2 regions of the Streptomyces sp. NPDC014801 genome follow, and region 2 is predicted to be linked to the other one. Evidence: predicted binding sites of a transcription regulator. Region 2 holds the regulator's gene; the other holds the start of a gene.
The links. The regulator HrcA, encoded in region 2, represses chaperone genes, less so after heat shock. The targets are predictions, from matches to a motif close to TTNGCACTCNGNNNNNCNGAGTGCNAA.

Region 1: the regulator HrcA is predicted to act here: its motif matches at 2,139-2,165, upstream of groES (co-chaperone GroES).

The regions. Positions count from the first base shown of each region.
Region 1 is NZ_JBIBXG010000007.1:173,734-183,920, reverse strand. It holds gene ACF1AL_RS18305 (methyltransferase domain-containing protein) at 1-144, opposite strand, end outside; gene ACF1AL_RS18300 (polysaccharide deacetylase family protein) at 335-1,276, shown strand; gene ACF1AL_RS18295 (polysaccharide deacetylase family protein) at 1,273-2,085, shown strand; gene groES (co-chaperone GroES) at 2,312-2,620, shown strand; gene groL (chaperonin GroEL) at 2,738-4,366, shown strand; gene ACF1AL_RS18280 (ester cyclase) at 4,421-5,128, opposite strand; gene ACF1AL_RS18275 (SDR family NAD(P)-dependent oxidoreductase) at 5,207-5,980, opposite strand; gene ACF1AL_RS18270 (MOSC domain-containing protein) at 6,042-6,710, opposite strand; gene ACF1AL_RS18265 (LysR family transcriptional regulator) at 6,790-7,698, shown strand; gene ACF1AL_RS18260 (WhiB family transcriptional regulator) at 7,758-8,084, opposite strand; gene ACF1AL_RS18255 (response regulator transcription factor) at 8,465-9,076, shown strand; gene ACF1AL_RS18250 (sigma-70 family RNA polymerase sigma factor) at 10,037-10,187, shown strand, end outside.
Region 2 is NZ_JBIBXG010000001.1:483,249-493,435, reverse strand. It holds gene ACF1AL_RS02145 (adenosine deaminase) at 1-930, opposite strand, end outside; gene ACF1AL_RS02140 (ribonuclease Z) at 951-1,856, opposite strand; gene ACF1AL_RS02135 (histidine triad nucleotide-binding protein) at 1,862-2,215, opposite strand; gene ACF1AL_RS02130 (hypothetical protein) at 2,288-2,812, opposite strand; gene ACF1AL_RS02125 (VOC family protein) at 2,881-3,273, opposite strand; gene ACF1AL_RS02120 (16S rRNA (uracil(1498)-N(3))-methyltransferase) at 3,290-4,036, opposite strand; gene ACF1AL_RS02115 (nitronate monooxygenase) at 4,033-5,118, opposite strand; gene dnaJ (molecular chaperone DnaJ) at 5,278-6,414, opposite strand; gene hrcA (heat-inducible transcriptional repressor HrcA) at 6,415-7,431, opposite strand; gene ACF1AL_RS02100 (MBL fold metallo-hydrolase) at 7,585-8,313, shown strand; gene ACF1AL_RS02095 (DUF3097 domain-containing protein) at 8,356-9,168, shown strand; gene hemW (radical SAM family heme chaperone HemW) at 9,197-10,187, opposite strand, start outside.

The DNA.
Region 1 (10,187 bases), on a different contig from region 2:
GCCGAGTGCCGCCGACACCAGTTCGGCCGGATGCTCGCGGCGCAGCCGGGTGGCGACGGCGAGCTCGTCGGCCGGGTCGGTGTCACGCACCTGGTCGAGCAGGGCGCGGCCTTCGGGGGTGAGAAGCGGGGCGAGGTCGTTCACCGGGTCATTGTCGGGCAGCGGGGCGCGGCGCGGGCCGGCCGGGCACGGGTGGGGGCGATGAGCGGGCGCCGGGGGAGACGGGCCGGGTGCCGGCGGTGGGGCAGAGGGTGTGGGCCAGTCGGTGGATGGTGGCCGGGCCGTGGTGGTGTCGGGCCGGGTTCCGGGGGGCGGACTGCGAGGATCCGGCACCATGCGAGCAGTCGTACAAAATGACAAAAAGCGGGCGCGGCGGCGCGGTGCCCTCCGCGGTGGACTCGCCGCCCTCGCGGCCGCCGCCCTCGCCTCCGGCTGTGCCCCGGGCACCGGCTCCGCGGGCTCCGGCGCCGACTCGGCCGCCGACGGGCAGCAGGCCCTTCAGGCGCCCCCGGCGCGCGCCCTCGACTCCTACGCCGCGAAGCTGCGCGCCGAGCAGGCCGCACGCGCGGCCGCCGCCCGGCGCTGGGGCCTGGACTCCGTGCCGCTGGCCGCCCCGCCCCCGCCCCGGCAGAAGCCGAGGATCCACACCCGCCAGGGCTTCGAGGTCGACGACCAGGAGGAGCTGGGCCTGCCGCCGGTCTTCACCCGCATCCCGACCGACCAGAAGGTCGTCTTCCTCACGATCGACGACGGCGCGGAGAAGGACCCGGCGTTCCTGCGCATGATGAGCGACCTGCGCATCCCGTACACGGCCTTCCTCAGCAACTACCTGATCAAGAACGACTACGGCTACTTCAAGAAGATGCAGCAGCGGGGGGTGACCCTGAACAACCACACCCTGCACCACCCCTACCTGCCGGGCCTGTCCTACGCCGAGCAGAAGCACGAGATCTGCGACATGCAGGACATCATCGAGAAGCACTACGGCAAGCGCCCGACCGTCTTCCGCCCGCCGTACGGCAACTACAACCAGGACACCCTGCGCGCCGCGAAGTCCTGCGGGATCAAGTACGCCCCCCTGTGGGACGAGGAGGTCTTCGTCGACCACTGGGAGTACCGCGAGGACGACCAGGACCTCCACCCCGGCGACATCGTCCTGACCCACTTCCGCGGCCGGGACGACTGGAAGGGCACGATGCCCGACATGGTCCGCCGCTTCCTGAAGAAGGTGACGGACAAGGGGTACGCGGTGGCACGCCTGGAGGACTACCTGTGAGGACGCGGGGGCTGGTGGCCGCCCTCCTGGCGGCGACCGTCTGTCTGGCCGGGTGCGCCCAGTCGGTGGACCCGATCGAACGGCTCGGGAAGAAGGCGGCGGAACGCGTCGGCACGCACCGCCCCGCCGCCGAACCCGCCTACCGGCGCTGGGGCCTCGACCAGCCGCTCGCCCCCGCGCCCAGCCCGGCCTCGCGGCGCGTCCCGCGGGGCGCGGGGCCGGGCCTGCCGCCGGTCGTGGACCGGGTGCCCACCCGCGACCGGGTCGTCTTCCTCACCTACGACGACGGCGCGGAACGCGACCCCCGGTTCGTCGACCTGGTGCGCGAACTGCGCCTGCCGGTGACCATGTTCCTCACCGACAGCGTGGTGGGCCCCGGCTACGGCCACTTCGCGCGGCTGAGGTCGGTCGGCGCCGGCCTGGAGAACCACACCCTCGACCACCCCGCCCTGCGCGGCCTGCCGTATGCCGGCCAGCGCGCGGAGATCTGCGGCCAGCAGCGCAAGCTCCACGCCCGCTTCGGCGTCCACCCCCACGTCTTCCGCCCGCCCTACGGCACCTACGACCGGACGACCCTGCGCGCGGCGGCCGACTGCGGCATCACGGCGGTGGCCCTGTGGCGGGTGTCCCTCTCCGGCGACGGCACCCTGGCCTACACCCACGGCGCCCACCACCTCCGTCCCGGCGACATCATCGCCGTGGACCCGGACGAGACCTCGGGCCCGACCCTGCGCGCCCGCACCCTGCGTCTGCTCGGCCGGATCCAGAGCACGGGGCTGACGGTGGCGAGCCTGGACGACTATCTGTGACCGGCCCCGCGGGGTCGCCGCACCGCCGCGGGAAAGGACGCGCCGCACGGCAATTGGCACTCCGCTTGACCGAGTGCTAATCGCAGTCATAGTCTCGGCTCTGGCACTCGGCAGATGAGAGTGCCAAACACGCGACGGGCAGGTCCGGCACCCGCGACGACGGATCGACCTGGTCGCCACCTCAGACAGTTAACCCCGTGAGATCTCCGAAGGGGGAGGTCGGATCGTGACGACCGCCAGCTCCAAGGTTGCCATCAAGCCGCTCGAGGACCGCATCGTGGTCCAGCCGCTCGACGCCGAGCAGACCACGGCCTCTGGCCTGGTCATCCCGGACACCGCCAAGGAGAAGCCCCAGGAGGGCGTCGTCCTGGCCGTGGGCCCGGGCCGCTTCGAGGACGGCAACCGCCTGCCGCTCGACGTCAAGGTCGGCGACGTGGTGCTCTACAGCAAGTACGGCGGCACCGAGGTGAAGTACAACAACGAGGAGTACCTCGTTCTCTCGGCCCGCGACGTGCTCGCGATCATCGAGAAGTAAGCACCTTCACCCAAGCCTTGCCTGAACTGCGCCCCTGGCCCCAGCGACCGACAACGAAGCCGGGCGCCGGGGCGCAGTCGCTTTACTCCCCAGATTTCCGAGAGGGCTCCCGCTGCCATGGCGAAGATCCTGAAGTTCGACGAGGACGCCCGTCGCGCCCTCGAGCGCGGCGTCAACAAGCTGGCCGACACCGTCAAGGTGACCATCGGCCCCAAGGGCCGCAACGTCGTCATCGACAAGAAGTTCGGCGCCCCGACCATCACCAACGACGGCGTGACCATCGCCCGTGAGGTGGAGATCGAGGACCCCTACGAGAACCTCGGCGCCCAGCTGGTCAAGGAGGTGGCGACCAAGACCAACGACATCGCGGGTGACGGTACGACCACCGCGACCGTGCTCGCCCAGGCGCTCGTGCGCGAGGGTCTGAAGAACGTCGCCGCCGGCGCCTCCCCGGCCGCCCTGAAGAAGGGCATCGACGCCGCGGTCAAGGCCGTCTCCGACGACCTGCTCGCCACCGCGCGCCCGATCGACGAGAAGTCCGACATCGCCGCCGTCGCCGCGCTGTCCGCCCAGGACCAGCAGGTCGGCGAGCTCATCGCCGAGGCGATGGACAAGGTCGGCAAGGACGGTGTCATCACCGTCGAGGAGTCCAACACCTTCGGTCTGGAGCTGGACTTCACCGAGGGCATGGCCTTCGACAAGGGCTACCTGTCGCCGTACTTCGTGACGGACCAGGAGCGCATGGAGGCCGTCCTGGAGGACCCGTACATCCTCATCCACCAGGGCAAGATCGCCGCCATCGCGGACCTCCTGCCGCTGCTGGAGAAGATCATCCAGGCGAACTCCTCCAAGCCGCTGCTGATCATCGCCGAGGACGTCGAGGGCGAGGCCCTCTCCACCCTGGTGGTCAACAAGATCCGCGGCACCTTCAACGCCGTCGCGGTGAAGGCCCCCGGCTTCGGCGACCGCCGCAAGGCGATGCTGCAGGACATGGCCGTCCTCACCGGCGCCACCGTCATCTCCGAGGAGGTCGGCCTCAAGCTCGACCAGGTCGGCATCGACGTGCTCGGCTCCGCCCGCCGCGTCACCGTCACCAAGGACGACACCACGATCGTCGACGGCGCCGGCAAGAAGGACGAGGTCGAGGGCCGCGTCGCGCAGATCAAGGCCGAGATCGAGAACACCGACTCCGACTGGGACCGCGAGAAGCTCCAGGAGCGCCTCGCGAAGCTGGCCGGCGGCGTGTGCGTGATCAAGGTCGGCGCCGCCACCGAGGTGGAGCTGAAGGAGAAGAAGCACCGTCTGGAGGACGCCATCTCCGCGACCCGCGCCGCGGTCGAGGAGGGCATCGTCTCCGGTGGTGGCTCCGCGCTGGTCCACGCCTCCAAGGTCCTCGAGGGCAACCTCGACAAGACCGGCGACGAGGCCACCGGCGTCTCCGTCGTCCGCAACGCCGTGGTCGAGCCGCTGCGCTGGATCGCCGAGAACGCGGGCCTCGAGGGCTACGTCATCGTCTCCAAGGTCAAGGACCTGGAGAAGGGGCAGGGCTACAACGCCGCCACCGGCGAGTACGGCGACCTGATCAAGGCCGGCGTCATCGACCCGGTCAAGGTCACCCGCTCCGCCCTGGAGAACGCCGCCTCCATCGCCTCCCTGCTGCTCACGACCGAGACCCTGGTCGTCGAGAAGAAGGAAGAGGAAGAGGCCGCCGCGGGCCACGGCCACGGTCACGGCCACGCCCACTGACGCACGCCGGCACTGAGGCCCGGCACCTCCTGGGGTGCCGGGCCTTTCGCGTGGCTAGCGCTCCAGCGCCTCCAGGGCGCCCAGCTGCTGCATCAGGCCCAGCTGGTCGTGCTGCCACCACAACTCGGCGATCTTGCCGTCGCCATTCATACGGAACCAGGTTGTTCCGGTCATGGTGACCTGCTTGCTCGTGGGCGCGATGCCCAGGAAGTCGCCCGAGTGCGTGGCGTTCCAGGTCCACCGTGCGCAGACCCGGTTCTCGTGGGCGAGCACGTCCTCGACCGTGAAGGAGAAGTCGAACGCGGCGCGCCACATCCGGAACTCGCTGCGCATGGCGTCCAGTCCGAGGGTGTCCTGCGGATTGATCGGGTCGTGGCTGTGGATGTCCTCGTCCAGCAGGTCGTTGAGCGGCGGCAGATCGCCGGCCGTCCCCAGCGTGGCGAAGAAGCGCCGCACGGTGTCCTCGGACAACTGGTCGTCCCGCACCACGTCCAGGTCGGTGAAGGACGGCATCTCGTCGCACAGGGCGACCATGTCCCGGAAGATCCGGTCCGTCTCGGGCATGTTGGAGTTCCGCATCGCCTCCTCGTACGACGGGAACTCGACGATCTCGATGAAGTGCGACGCGTCGGAGCGGTCCTTGCCGACCACCGCGTGCGTCGCCGTCCGCTTCCCCTTGGTCTTCTCGACCCAGGTGTCCATCAGCCGGTCCATCTCGTCGAACCGGCTGGTCTTGCAGTCGATGAGCTGTACGAAGGTCATGGCGCCGCCTCCGGTCCCCCGTGGGTCCGGTGTGTCCGTCGGTCCATTTTCCCACCGGACGGCCGCCCTCACCTGTCGCTACTGCGGCCCGTATTTCCGCCCCGTCCGTGACGTGAGCCCGCCCAGCAGCCCCCTCGGGACCAGCTTCGCCGCGCCCAGCAGCGCCTTGTAGCGGGGGTCCGGGATGGACAGGGTGCGGCCGCGGGCCAGGTCCGTCAAAGCCGCCGCGACCACCTTGTCGGCGTCCAGCCACATCCAGTTCGGGATGTTGTCCGTGCCCATGCCGGCCCGCTGGTGGAACTCCGTGCGGACGAAGCCCGGGCACAGCGCCATCAGCCGTACGCCGCTGCCCGCCAGGTCGCGCGCCGCGCCCTGGGTGAACTGCACGACCCACGCCTTGGACGCCCCGTACGTGCCGCGCGGCACGAACGCCGCGACCGACGCGACGTTGACGACCCCGCCGCGCCCGCGCTCGCGCATCGCCTCCGTCGCCGCCGAGGTCAGCCGCAGCACCGCCTCGCAGTGCACCTTCAGCATCCTCAGCTCGTCGGCCATCGGGACCTCGAGGAAGCGGCCCTTGTTGCCGAACCCGGCGTTGTTGATCAGCAGGTCGACCGGGTTGCGGCGGTCGCCGAGGCGGGCGGCCACCGCCTCGATGCCGCCGTCGTCGGCGAGGTCGGCGGTCAGCACCTCCGCCTCGATGCCGTGCCGGTCGTGCAGCTCGGTCGCCTGCTCGCGCAGCCGCTTGGTGTCCCGGGCCACCAGCACCAGGTCGTGCCCGTCAGCCGCCAGCCGCCGCGCGAACGCGGCACCGATCCCCGCGGTCGATCCCGTAATCAGAGCCGTTGTCATGCGCCAAGACTAGTTACCCGCACCGACAGCCCCCCGCCCGCGCACCCGCCCTGACGTCCGGTCAGCCGCCCATCCGCTCGACGTACTTGCGCGCCGCCGCCAGCGCGTCGGGGTTCAGCGCCTCACCCGCCGCGAGCAGCCGCGGCAGCAGCTCCCGCTCGGTGGTCACGGCCCGGAACTGCACTGCCACGGTCACACCGTGCCCCGGGCGGTGCACCACCTCGATCGGGTCGCCCGCCCGGATCTCGCCGGGCTCGATCACCCGCAGATACGCCCCCGGCGCTCCCCGGTGCGTGAACCGGCGCACCCAGCCCTGCTCGCCCAGGTGCCCCTGGAAGGTACGGCAGGGGATGCGCCCGCTGGTCACCTCCAGCACCACGTCGGGGCCGATCCGCCAGCGCTCGCCGATCAGCGCGCCCGCCACGTCGACGCCCCGCGTGGTGAGGTTCTCGCCGAACGTGCCGTTCGCCAGCTCCCGCCCCAGCTCGCGCTCCCACGCGTCCAGGTCCTCGCGCGCGAAGGCGTACACCGCCTGGTGGTCGCCGCCGTGGTGCCGCGTGTCGCACACCGCGTCCCCGGCCAGCCCGCTCGCGCCGACCCCCTTCGGCCCCGGCGCGGTCACCTTGACCGGCCCCTCCACGGGACGCTTGTCGATGCCGGTCAGCCCCTCGGGCTGGTCGGTGTAGGGGACGGGCCGGGCCTGGCCCACATTGAGAGACAGAAGCTTCATGGCGGCACGCTAGCGAGCCGTCCTCAAAGTGTCGACGCAATATTCTGCGCCCCATCCAAGACTCGCTTATGCTTGAAGGGTGATCGAGGCTCGTCATCTCCGCGTCCTGCGCGCCGTGGCCACCACCGGCTCCTTCTCCGCGGCGGCCCGCGAGCTGGGCTGCACCCAGCCCGCCGTCAGCCAGCAGATGAAGGCCCTGGAGGGCTCCGTCGGCACCCCGCTGCTGGTGCGCGCCGGACGCGAGATGCGCCTGACCCAGGCGGGCGAGGCCCTGGTGCGGCACGCCACCGGCATCCTCGCCGGTCTGACCGCCGCCGAGGAGGAGGTCGCCGCGATCGCCGGCCTGCGCGCCGGCCGGGTCCGGCTGGTGTCCTTCCCCAGCGGCAGCTCCACCCTCGTCCCCACCGCCCTGGCCGCCCTGCGCGCCGCCCACCCCGGCACCCGGGTCTCCCTGGAGGAGGCCGAGCCGCCGCGGTCCGTGGAGCTGCTGCGCGAGGGCGACTGCGACATCGCGCTCGCCTTCCGCTACGAGGGCGCGGCCGGCGCCGAGGAGTGGGCCGACCTCGTCGTCCGTCCCCTGCTGACGGACCGCCTCGTCGCACTGCTGCCGGAGCGGCATCCGCTCGCGCGTACCGCGCCGGCCTCGGGGTCCCTCGCGATCGGCGCGCTGGCCGACGAGCCGTGGATCGCGGGCTGCCCGCGCTGCCGGGGCCAGCTGGTCGAGGTGTGCGAGAGCGCGGGCTTCACGCCCCGTATCGACTTCGCCACCGACGACTACCCCGCGGTGGTCGGCCTGGTCGGCGCCGGCCTCGGCGTCGCGGTCCTGCCCCAGCTCGCCGTGGAGTCCGTACGTCCGAGGGGCGTACGCATGTTGACGCTTGAACCGTCGGTGCGGCGGGAGATCGTCGCCCTCACCCTGCCGGACCTGGCCCAGGTCCCGGCGGTCGCGGCGACGCTGGAGCAGCTGGCGCGGACGGCGCGGCGGTAGGGCCGTACGAACTGAGGGCACGCGTGCGCGTGCCCTGGGTGGTTTGAAGAAACGTTCCTTCAGTTGTTCGAACCGGCATTGCCGCCGGCCGACGCCGTCACCAGGCGGTTGCGCGCCCGCCCCATGAGCTCTTCGCGCTCGTCCTCGGTCAACCCGCCCCACACGCCGTACGGTTCGCGCACCGCCAGAGCATGGGCCGCGCACTGCGCGCGGACCGGGCACCTCATGCAGACCTCCTTGGCCGAGTTCTCGCGAGCACTTCGAGCCGCACCGCGCTCACCCTCCGGATGGAAGAAGAGGGAGCTGTCCACACCGCGGCAGGCAGCGAGCAGCTGCCAGTCCCACAGGTCCGCGTTCGGTCCGGGAAGGCGGGAGAAATCTGCCATTACGTGACCCCTTGCAGCCGTTCTGAGTGGATACGGTGCCCACGACCGTACAACTACGATCTAAGGAGATGAAAATATGACTCATTGCGAATCTAGCCTCAGACACCAGCGCATGGGAAGAAATGGGGCCAAATGGGGCATGGTTGTGATGAAAGCTTGAGGGTTGGCCCTGTGTGTCTCCACCGTGTCCGCCCCCTCACGTAGAGTGCCGAAGATGGCAGACGGCCCCGTAACTCTTTCGAGTGACCGTCGTTGAGAGTGCGGAGGCGGTTGAAAACACAAGGGCTCGGGCAGGCGTCCGAGACGGTCGACCGCACAGGTGACGATTTCGTACCAGCCTGGAGGCACAAGGTGACGCGCATCAGCTGCGGAGGGCGGCCATGACTTCCGTCCTCGTCTGCGACGACTCCCCGCTTGCCCGAGAGGCGCTCCGCCGCGCGGTTGCGACCGTGCCCGGCGTCGAGCGTGTGACGACGGCGGCCAACGGCGAGGAAGTCCTCCGCCGCTGGGGCGCCGACCGCTCCGACCTGATCCTGATGGACGTCCGCATGCCGGGCCTGGGCGGGGTCGAGACCGTGCGCCGGCTGCTGTCCGCCGACCCGGGTGCGCGCATCATCATGCTGACCGTCGCCGAGGACCTCGACGGCGTGGCCCTCGCGGTCGCCGCCGGCGCCCGCGGCTATCTCCACAAGGACGCCTCGCGCGCCGAGCTGCGCGCCACGGTGACGCAGGCGCTGGCCGACCCGACGTGGCGCCTGGCCCCGCGCCGGCTGCGCTCGGCCGAGATGGGCGCCGCGCCCACGCTCACCGCGCGGGAGATCCAGGTCCTGGAGGGCATGAGCCACGGCCGCTCCAACGCCGAGATCGGCCGCGAGCTGTTCCTCTCCGAGGACACCGTGAAGACCCACGCCCGGCGCCTGTTCAAGAAGCTCGGCGCCTCCGACCGCGCCCACGCGGTGGCGCTCGGCTTCCGCTGGGGCCTGGTCCGCTAGGGTCCGCCCGGCGGATCGGGTCGGCGAAGGACGACGGTGCCGTGTCGACGTGGTCGAGCGGGACGCGACGCCCGCGGCCGCGCGGCGCACCGCACCGCGCCCCTGACGGGAACCGCCCCACGGGGGCGGGCCCGGTGGCGGGCGGGCCGGTGCCCCGGAGCCCCGCGGTACCGGTGGGAGGCACACGGTGCGCACCCCACCGGTGACGGCGACGCGCCCGCGGCGGCCACCTGACGAGACCTGGGCGTCCCGGTGCCGGGGCGGTGCCGCCGACCGGGTGACGTGGGGGCGCGAGAGTGCGCGTCCGCCGGGGGTGCGCGCCGGAGCGTGCCGACCGCCCGGTCGGCGCGTGTCGGCACAGCGACCGACGGTGGCGCTACCGCAAGCCCGGTGGCATCTCTCGTATGACCGGTGGGCGTGCTCGGGATGGATGGTTGTCCGAGATCAGGTCCTTCCCGAAGGTGTCCTGCGGGATGGCCGGGGTCACGCCCTTGGGGTCGATGTCGCTTACGGTCGTGGGTCGTCTGCGTGTCGTAGGCGGGCCGCCGGTCCCCTTCCGTCCGCTGCCGGGTGCCCCGCACGCCACGTGAGATTCCTCCCTGTACGCCCCCTTCGTGGCGCCGCCACGCTGTCCGCGGCGCCCTCGCGGGCCGGTGCCGGCCGGCGGCGAAAGCCTGGTCGGGCCGGGTCGCCGGACTGGTGGGAGCCCGGTGTCCGGGGAGGCCGGGGCACGCGTGCGTGCCGGTGCCATGGGCGGTGTGGGGGAGTCCTCGCGGACGCGCGCTGCTCGTTTCGCCGCCGATGCCGCATCCTTGAGGTGTGGAGTTCCTCGGGGACGAGTCGGTCGAGCGGAAGGGGAGGGCGCAGGGGATGAGTTCCGGCGCACCTGCTCATAACGCTTCGGTGCACAACGCCGAGCGCGGTGCCACGGGCGTCGAAGCCGCAGGGCACGATGGACCGATGCGTGACGACGAGGCGGCCACCCCTGCCCAGGGGACGATCGGCGGGCTCGTCCACCGTGCCGTGGACGGCGACGAACAGGCCACGCACGACCTGCTCGCCCACGTCCACCCGCTGGCGCTGCGCTACTGCCGCACCCGGCTGTCCCGGC
Region 2 (10,187 bases):
CAGGAAGGACGCGAGGAAGGAGTTGCGGGCCAGCTCCCGCAGCCGGTCCTCGCCCAGGTGCAGCTCACGGCGTACGGCGTCGAAGTTGTCGCCCGCGTAGCCGCCGAAGTAGGCGGGGTCGTCGGAGTTGACCGTGCACAGCAGCCCGGCGTCGAGCATGGCGGGCAGCGGGTGCTCGGCGAGGACGTCCACGGTGCGCAGCCGCACGTTGGACAGCGGGCACAGGGTCAGCGGCACCCGCTCCCGCACCAGCCGCTCCACCAGCGCGGCGTCCTCCATGCAGCGCAGCCCGTGGTCGACGCGCTCGACGCCGAGGACGTCCAGGGCCTCGGTGATGTACTCCGGCGGGCCCTCCTCGCCGGCGTGCGCGACGCGGCGCAGACCGAGCGCGGCGGCGGCCTCGTACACCTCGCGGAACTTCGCCGGCGGGTGCCCGACCTCGGCCGAGTCCAGCCCGATGCCGGTGATCCGGTCCAGGTAGGGCTTGGCGGCGTCCAGGGTCTGCAGGGCGGACTCGGCGGACTCGTCGCGCAGGAAGCACAGGATCAGCCGGGTGGAGACGCCGTGCCGGGCCTCGCTGGTGCCGAGCGCACGCCACAGCCCCTCGACGACCGTGCCCATGGCCACGCCCCGGGCGAGGTGGGCCTGCGGGTCGAAGAAGATCTCCGCGTGCCGCACGCCCTGCGCGGCGGCGCGGGCGAGGTAGGCGTCGGCGAGGTCCTCGAAGTCCCGCTCGGTGCGCAGCACCGTCATCAGGGCGTAGTAGAGGTCGAGAAAGGACTGCAGATCCTCGAACCGGTACGCCTCGCGCAGGGCGTCCTCGTCGGCGTAGGGCAGCTGGACACCGTTGCGCTCGGCGAGCGCGAAGGCCAGCTCGGGCTCCAGGGTGCCTTCGATGTGAAGGTGCAGTTCGGCTTTCGGCAGAGGCATCGAAATATCGTACGCCGCTGTCACCGACGCTTCGGAACCGGAACCCGCAGCAGATCGTGGGCCACGGTCAGCTCCCCCTCGAACCCGGCGGCCCGCGCCTGCCGCTCGAACTCTTCCGGCTCGGCGTAGCGCTGGCTGAAATGGGTGAGCACCAGGTGCCGTACCCCCGCGTCCCGGGCCACCGTCGCGGCCTGCCCGGCGGTCAAATGGCCGTGCTCCTCGGCGAGCCGGACGTCCTCGTCGAGGAAGGTCGACTCGATGACGAGCAGGTCGCACCCCTCGGCCAGGGCGTGCACCCCGTCGCACAGCCGGGTGTCCATGACGAAGGCGAACCGCTGCCCGCGCCGCACCTCGCTGACGTCCTCCAGTCGCACCCCGTCGAGCACCCCGTCGCGCTGGATGCGGCCCACGTCCGGCCCCTTGATGCCGTGCGCGGCGAGCCGTTCGGGCAGCATGCGGCGCCCGTCGGGCTCGACCAGCCGGTAGCCGAAGGACTCCACGGGGTGGGACAGCCGGCGCGCCAGCAGCGTGTAGCCGGCGGTGGAGGCGATCACCCCGTCCTCGGCCACCGGCGCCTCGGTGATCCGCACGGTCTCCCGGTAGGCGGTGGCGTACCGCAGCCGGTCGAAGAAGCGCTGCCCGGAGCGCGGGTAGTGGGCGGTGACCTGGTGCGGGACCTGGTCGAGGTTGATCCGCTGGATCACCCCGGCCAGCCCCAGCGAGTGGTCGCCGTGGAAGTGCGTGACGCACAGCCGGTTCAGGTCGTGGGCGGCGACGCCGGCCCGCAGCATCTGCCGCTGGGTGCCCTCGCCGGGGTCGAAGAGGAGACCCTCGCCGTCCCAGCGCAGCAGATAGCCGTTGTGGTTGCGGTGCCGGGTCGGGACCTGGCTGGCGGTGCCGAGGACGACCAGTTCGCGGACGGACACGGGGCTTATCCGGGGGGCCAGTTCAGGCCGCGGCCGCCGAGGACGTGGGCGTGCGCGTGCCACACGGTCTGGCCGGCGCCGCTGCCGGTGTTGAAGACGATCCGGTAGCTGTCGAGCTTCTCGTCGTCGGCGACGGCCTGCGTCTCGCGCAGCACGTCCGCGGCCAGCTCGGGCGCCTCGGCGGCGAGGGCGGCGGCGTTGACGTGGTGCGCCTTGGGGATCACCAGGACGTGCGTGGGCGCCTGGGGGTTGATGTCACGGAAGGCGACGGTCGTCTCCGTCTCGCGGACGATCGTCGCCGGGACGGACCCCGCGACGATCTTGCAGAACAAGCAGTCGTCCTGCGGCTCCCCTGCCATGCGTGCCTCCTGACACCGGGTTGATCGCGTACGGAGGCATCGTAGCGAGTGGCCGCGGCGGCGCGGACCGCGTCACTTGCCCTGGACGGGCCAGCAGGTGGGATCGCCCTGGCACCAGATGGTCCGCGTCACGGTCACGGTGACGGTCGGACGCGCCGGTCCGGGCCCGTTCCCGGGAGGCCTCACCGGTGAGGGGGTGGCGTCGCAGTCGCCCAGCCCGCTCACCCGGAACACCTGCCTGCCGCCGACCCGGGCGGTCAGGTCGCCCCGCACACAGGCCCCGTCGACGGCCCGGGTCACCCTGCCGGTGACGGTGATGTCCCGGCCGTCGTTCGTCTGGCCCCGGCAGTCGACGGTGACGACGGTCTGCTCGGTGGCCGAAGGGGTGGCGCCCCGGTTCCCGTAGCCGCCGGTGCAGGTCAGCCACCGCACGTCCACGTGCCGCCGCTGCAGCTCCTTGGTCGCGGTCTGGTCGGTGGTGTAGGCGACGGCGGCCGAGCCGATCCCCCCGACGGGGTCGCAGCCCACGACTCCGCCGACGGCCACGACCACCAGGCCGGCCGCGGCCGCCACCGTCGTACGCGTCGAAGCGCCCATGCAGGGCAGCGTGCCATCACCGCACCGTGAGCGGTAGAGCACATACGGCCACCATGCGGCGCGGGCGGCTATCCGCGCAGCAGCAGCCACTCCTGCAGTTCGACCACGTTGCCCTCCGGGTCCTTCAGGTGGGCGACCCGCATCCGGTCGGTCATCGGGGCCGGGCCGTGCAGCAGGACGGCGCCGCGCGCGGTGATCTCCGCGCAGTACGCGTCCAGGTCGTCGACGCGCAGCACCACCAGCGACCGGTGGCCGGTCGCCGCCTCCCCGAGCTCCTCCAGCACCGCGGCCATCATCGCCCGGTCCTGCAACGCGATCCCGGCCGAACCGGCGGCCGGGCTGAACTTCTCGTACGGCCCGTCCGCCGCGCCGGACTGCGGCTTCAGGCCCAGCACATCGGCGTAGAAGCGGTAGCAGGCGGCGAAGTCGGTGACGAGCAACCGGACTTGGGCGAGTTCCACGCAGTCCCCCCAGGTGTCAGGACCAGCGGCCCGTGCGGCCCAGCAGCAGGGCCGCGGCGGCGGTGCCGGCGGTCGAGGTACGCAACACCGTAGGCCCGAGGACGTACGCCGTGGCACCCGCCTCCTCGAACAGCGCCAACTCGTCGCGGGCGATACCGCCTTCGGGCCCGACGACCAGCACGATCTCCCCCGCGGCGGGCAGGTCCGCGGTGGCGAGGGACGCGCTGACCCGGTCGAAGTCGGAGTGCAGCACGGCCGCGAAGTCCGCGCCGGCCAGCAGCGCCGCGACCTGCTTGGTCGTGGCCGCGTCCGCGACCTCGGGGAAGCGCACCCGGCGGGACTGCTTCCCGGCCTCGCGCGCGGTGGTGCGCCACTTGCCGAGCGCCTTGTGGCCGCGCTCGCCCTTCCACTGCGTGATGCACCGGGCCGCCTGCCACGGCACGATCGCGTCCACGCCCACCTCGGTCATGGTCTCCACGGCCAGCTCACCGCGGTCGCCCTTCGGCAGCGCCTGCACCACGGTGATCCGCGGCGCGGGCGCGGGCTCCTCCACGACCGCGGCCAGGTCGACGACCAGCCGGTCCTTGCCCTCCACGGCGGTCACCGCACACACCGCGTACCGGCCGGCGCCGTCCGTCAGCACGACCTCCTCGCCCGCCTGGAGCCGCTTGACGGACACCGCGTGCCGTCCCTCGGGGCCGTCCAGGACGAAGGGGCCGCGCTCGGCCGGAAAGCTCTCGACGACGAAGACGGGCGCGGTCATCGCACCTCACCCCCGTGGGCGCCGCGCGACAACGCTGTCCGTGCCGCGTCCAGTTCGGCGACCAGCACCTCCACCAGCCGCCCGGCCGGCAGCGCCCGCGCCATGCGGTGCCCCTGGCCCGCCCACAGCGCCATTCCCTGCGCGTCCCTCGCCTTCGCGGCGGCCTTGCGCAGCGGCGCGGTCAGATGGTGGATCTCCGGGTAGGCGGCCGGCGCGTACGGGCCGTGCTCGCGCAGGAACCGGTTCACCAGGCCGCGCGCGGGCCGCCCGGAGAAGGCCCGGGTCAGCTCGGTGCGCACGAACAGCGGGTTGGTCAGCGCGTCCTTGTGCAGCTCGTGCGCCCCGGACTCGGCCGTCGCGAGGAACGCCGTGCCCAGCTGGGCGGCGCTCGCCCCGGCCGCGAGCACCGCGGCGATCTGGCTGCCCCGCATCAGTCCGCCCGCGGCCACCACCGGGATCGACACGCTCTCGCGGACCTGCGCGACCAGCGACAGCAGCCCGACGCCGGACCCGTCGTTCTCCGGCACGTCCCGGTGCGTGCCCTGGTGACCGCCGGCCTCCACGCCCTGGGCGATCACCGCGTCGGCGCCGGAGCGCTCCACGGCCACCGCCTCCTCCGCGGTCGTGGCCGTGACGAGCACGAACGTGCCGACGCGGTGCAGGGAGTCGACGACCTCACGGCTCGGCACGCCGAAGTGGAAGGAGACCACCGGCACGGGGTCGTCGCGCAGCACGGCGAGCTTGGTGTCATAGCCGTCGTCGCGCCCGCTGTCGGGGTCGCCGAGCTCGGTGTCGTACCAGGTGGCCTCGCCGGCCAGCTGGTGCGCGTAGACCTCGACGGCGCCGGACTCCGCGTACTCCGGCTGCGGCATGAAGAGGTTGACGCCGAAGGGGCGGCTCGTCAGGCTCCGCAGCTGCTTGATCTCCTGGTACATCCCGTCGGCGGTCTTGTATCCGGCGGCGAGGAACCCGAGGCCGCCCGCCTCGCAGACGGCGGCCGCGAGAGGCGGCACGGAGACGCCGCCCGCCATGGGTGCCTGCACGATCGGGTGGGGGAAAAGACCGGTCAGCGCGGTGGACATGACGGCATGGTGTCACGTCCCCCGGACAAGTCAGAATCCACCCGTCCTGTTGGCATAGGCCACCGGAATGGGTGGCTCACCCCCACCCGCGCCCGGCGGGCCGAAGGCGTCCTCCACCCCGGCCCACCGCCGCCCGGCACCCGCCCCGCGGCCCGCACCTCACCGCCCGTTGAAGGCGTCCTTCAGCCGCGAGAACAGGCCCTGCTGGCCCGGCTGGAACTGGCCGGTCGGGCGTTCCTCGCCGCGCAGTTTCGCCAGTTCGCGCAGGAGGCGTTCCTGCTCGGGGTCGAGCTTGGTCGGGGTCTGCACCTCGACGTGCACGATGAGGTCGCCCCGGCCGCCGCCGCGCAGATGCGTGACGCCGCGGTTGTGGAGCGGGATCGACTGGCCGGACTGCGTGCCGGGCCGGATGTCGACCTCCTCCATGCCGTCCAGCGTCTCCAGCGGCACCTTGGTGCCGAGGGCCGCCGCCGTCATCGGGATGGTCACCGTGCAGTGCAGGTCGTCGCCGCGCCGCTGGAACACCGCGTGCGGCAGCTCGTGGATCTCGACGTACAGGTCACCGGCGGGACCGCCACCGGGCCCGACCTCGCCCTCGCCGGCGAGCTGGATGCGGGTGCCGTTGTCGACACCGGCCGGGATCTTCACGGTCAGCGTGCGCCGCGAGCGGACCCGGCCGTCGCCCGCGCACTCCGGGCACGGGTTCGGCACGATCGTCCCGAAGCCCTGGCACTGCGGGCACGGCCGCGAGGTCATGACCTGGCCCAGGAAGGACCGGGTGACCTGCGAGACCTCACCACGGCCGCGGCACATGTCACAGGTCTGCGCGGAGGTGCCCGGCGCGGCGCCCTCACCCGAACAGGTGGCGCAGACGATCGCCGTCTCGACCTGGATGTCCTTCGTGGTGCCGAAGGCCGCCTCGTCGAGCTCGACCTCCACCCGGATCATCGCGTCCTGGCCCCGGCGGGTGCGCGAGCGCGGCCCGCGCTGCGACGCCGTACCGAAGAACGCGTCCATGATGTCGGAGAAGTTCCCGAAGCCGCCCGCGCCGAAGCCGCCCGCGCCGGCGCCGCCGGACTGCGAGAGCGGGTCGCCGCCGAGGTCGTAGACCTGCTTCTTCTGCGGGTCCGACAGCACCTCGTAGGCGGCGTTGATCTCCTTGAACCGCTCCTGCGTCTTCGGATCGGGGTTGACGTCAGGGTGCAGCTCGCGCGCGAGCCGCCTGAACGCCTTCTTGATCTCATCCTGCGACGCGTCGCGGCGCACGCCGAGTACGGCGTAGTAGTCCGTGGCCACCTACGACTCCGCCAGGATCTGTCCGACGTACCGTGCCACTGCGCGTACCGCTCCCATCGTTCCCGGGTAGTCCATGCGGGTCGGTCCGACCACGCCGAGCTTGGCGACAGCCTCGCCGCCCGAACCGTAGCCGACCGACACGACGGACGTGGAGTTGAGTCCTTCGTGGGCGTTCTCATGACCGATACGGACGGTCACGCCCGGATCCTTGGCCTCGCCGAGCAGCTTCAGGAGGACGACCTGCTCCTCCAGCGCCTCCAGCACCGGCCGGATCGTGAGGGGGAAGTCGTGCGAGAACCGGGTGAGATTGGCGGTGCCGCCGATCATCAGCCGCTCCTCGTTCTCCTCGACGAGCGTCTCCAGCAGGGTGGACAGGACCGTGGAGACCGTACCGCGGTCCTCGACCTCGAAGGCCTCCGGCAGGTCCTCCACCAGCTTCGGCACGTCCGTGAACCTGCGGCCCGCGACGCGGCTGTTCAGCCGGGCCCGCAGGTCCGCGAGCGAGGTCTCGCCGAACGGCGCCGGGCAGTCCACCATGCGCTGCTCGACCCGGCCGGTGTCGGTGATCAGCACCAGCATCACCCGGGCGGGCGCCAGCGACAGCAGCTCCACGTGCCGCACCGTCGAGCGGGTCAGCGACGGGTACTGCACGACGGCGACCTGCCGCGTGAGCTGCGCGAGCAGCCGCACGGTCCGCGCGACGACGTCGTCGAGGTCGACGGCGCCCTTGAGGAAGTTCTGGATGGCGCGCCGCTCGGGCGCGGTCATCGGCTTGACCCCGGCCAGCTTGTCGACGAACAGCCGGTAGCCCTTGTCGGTGGGGATGCGCCCCGCGCTGGTGTGCGGCTGCGCGATGTACCCCTCGTCCTCCAGGGCCGCCATGTCGTTGCGGACCGTCGCCGGGGAGACGCCGAGATTGTGCCGCTCCGTGAGCGCCTTGGAACCGACCGGCTCCTCGGTGCCCACGTAGTCCTGGACGATGGCGCGCAGCACCTGAAGCCTGCGTTCACTCAGCATCGCGCACACCTCCAGAAAGTCGTTCCCCTCGGCATCTGCCCTGGCACTCTGCGCGTGCGAGTGCCAGACGTCCCCGCCCCAGTGTACGGCGGTGGTGCACGCCCCCGGCAAGGCCGGCCCTGCCGCCCGGTCGGTACGGATAGCGTCGGGGGTATGACGGTTACTTGGGAAGACCTGGGGTGGGAACGGCTGGCGGCCGGGGTGGGACGGTGCCGGCTGCCGGGCTGGGACTGCACGACGGGGCTGGTCCTCGGCGCCGGTACGGCGCTGATGATCGACGCCGGGTCGAGCCTCGCGGAGGGCGCCCGGCTGCGCGCCGAGGCCGAACGGCTCACCGGGCACGGTGTGACCCATCTCGCGTTCACCCACCCCCACTTCGACCACGTCCTCGGCGCGTCCTCGGTCCGGGCCGCCGACGTCTTCGGCGCGGTGGGCATCGACTCGGCGTTCACCCCGCGCGGCCGGGAGGAGCTGCGGGCGGACGCGGTGAGGAACGGACTGGACCCGGCGCTCGCGGAGGAGGCCGCGGCGGCGCCGGTGACGGTCGGTCATCTCGTCAGCGGCGAGTGGACCCTGGACCTCGGCGGCGGCCGCCAGGCGCTGCTGGCCAACGTGGGCCCCGGGCACACCGCCCACGACCTCGTCGTCCTCGTCCCCGGCGAGCGGGAGGTGGTCTTCTGCGGCGACCTCGTCGAGGAGTCCGGGGAGCCGCAGGCCGGCCCCGACGCCGTACCCTCGCACTGGCCGGACGCGCTGGACCGGCTGCTGGCGCTCGGCGGCGAGGACGCGCTGTACGTGCCCGGTCACGGAGCGGTGGTGGACGCCGCGTTCGTGCGGGCGCAGCGGGACGCGCTGGCCGGCCGCTTCGGCGTGTCGCGCTGATCCGGGCGCATTCCGCCGCGGGGTTCTCCTATCGTCATCCGAATGCGGCAGTACTCCCCCGACCTGACCCCGCCCTGGAAGAAGAAGCCGGCGCCGGTGCCCGAGGTGGCGGCCGAGCCGGGCCTGGTGGTGGAGGAGCCCGGCAGCGGCTTCTGCGGCGCGGTGATCCGCTGCGAGGCCGGCACGGTCACCCTGGAGGACCGCTTCGGCAAGCACCGCGTCTTCCCGCTCCAGCCGCGCGGGTTCCTGCTGGAGGGCCGCGTGGTGACGCTGGTGAGGCCCGCCTCGGCCGCTCCGGTACGGCCCGCCCGCACCGCCTCCGGGTCGGTCGCCGTGCCCGGTGCCCGCGCCCGCGTCGCCCGCGCCGGGCGGATCTACGTCGAGGGGCGGCACGACGCCGAGCTGGTGGAGAAGGTCTGGGGCGACGACCTGCGCATCGAGGGCGTGGTCGTGGAGTACCTGGAGGGCGTTGACGACCTCCCGGCGATCGTGGAGTCCTTCGCGCCGGGTCCCGACGCCCGGCTCGGCGTCCTGGTCGACCATCTGGTGCCGGGCACCAAGGAGTGGCGGATCGCCGAGGCCGTGACCAGCGAGCACGCGCTGGTGGTGGGCCACCCGTACATCGACATCTGGCAGGCGGTGAAGCCGTCGGCGCTGGGCATCGCGGCGTGGCCGGTGATCCCGCGCGGCCAGGACTGGAAGACGGGCGTGTGCCGGGCCCTGGGCTGGCCGGAGAACACGGGCGCGGCCTGGCAGGCGATCCTCGGCCGGGTGCGGTCGTACAAGGACCTGGAGCCGGAGCTCTTGGGGCGCGTCGAAGAGCTGATCGATTTCGTCACCGCCCCGGCGGGCTGACGCCCGGTCCCGGCCCCCGCGGACGGTTTCAGTCCACCAGGTCCCGGACCACCGCGTCCGCGAGCAGCCTGCCCCTCAGGGTGAGGACCGCGCGGCCCTCGGCGTACGGCTCGGGGTCGAGCAGGCCGTCGGACAGGGCCCGGTCGGCGGCGCGACGGCCGTCGGGCTTCAGCAGGTCCAGGGGTACGCCCTCGCGCAGCCGCAGCTCCAGCAGGATGCGTTCGACCCGGCGGTCCTCCTCGCTCAGGAGCTCCCGGCCGGCGCCCGGGGAGCGGCCCTCGGCCAGCGCCGCCGCGTAGGCGCCGGGGTGCTTGACGTTCCACCAGCGCACCCCGCCGACGTGGCTGTGCGCGCCCGGTCCCGCGCCCCACCAGTCGGCGCCGCGCCAGTACAGCTCGTTGTGCAGGCAGCGGCCCGCCTCGGAGGTGGCCCAGTTGGACACCTCGTACCAGGCGAAGCCCGCCGCGCCGAGGGTGTCCTCGGCGATCAGGTACCGGTCGGCGTGCACGTCGTCGTCGGTCATCGGGATCTCGCCGCGCCGGATGCGCCGGGCGAGCTGCGTGCCCTCCTCGACGATGAGCGCGTACGCGCTGACGTGGTCCGGTCCGGCGCCGATCGCCGCGTCCAGCGAGGCCCGCCAGTCGTCGTCGGACTCGCCCGGGGTGCCGTAGATCAGGTCGAGGTTGACGTGCTCGAAGCCGGCCGCGCGCGCCTCGGCGACGCATGCCTCGGGGCGACCGGGGGTGTGGGTGCGGTCAAGGATCCTCAGCACGTGCTGCCGGGCGCTCTGCATGCCGAAGGAGATCCGGTTGAAGCCGCCCTCGCGCAGGGTGGCGAGGTAGGCCGGGTCGACGGACTCCGGGTTCGCCTCCGTGGTGATCTCCGCGTCCGGGGCCAGGCCGAACTCGTCACGGATCGCCGCGAGCATCCGCACCAGGTCGTCCGCGGCCAGCAGCGTGGGCGTACCGCCGCCGACGAAGACCGTGCGCACCGGGCGCGGGTCGTCGCCGAGCACCTTG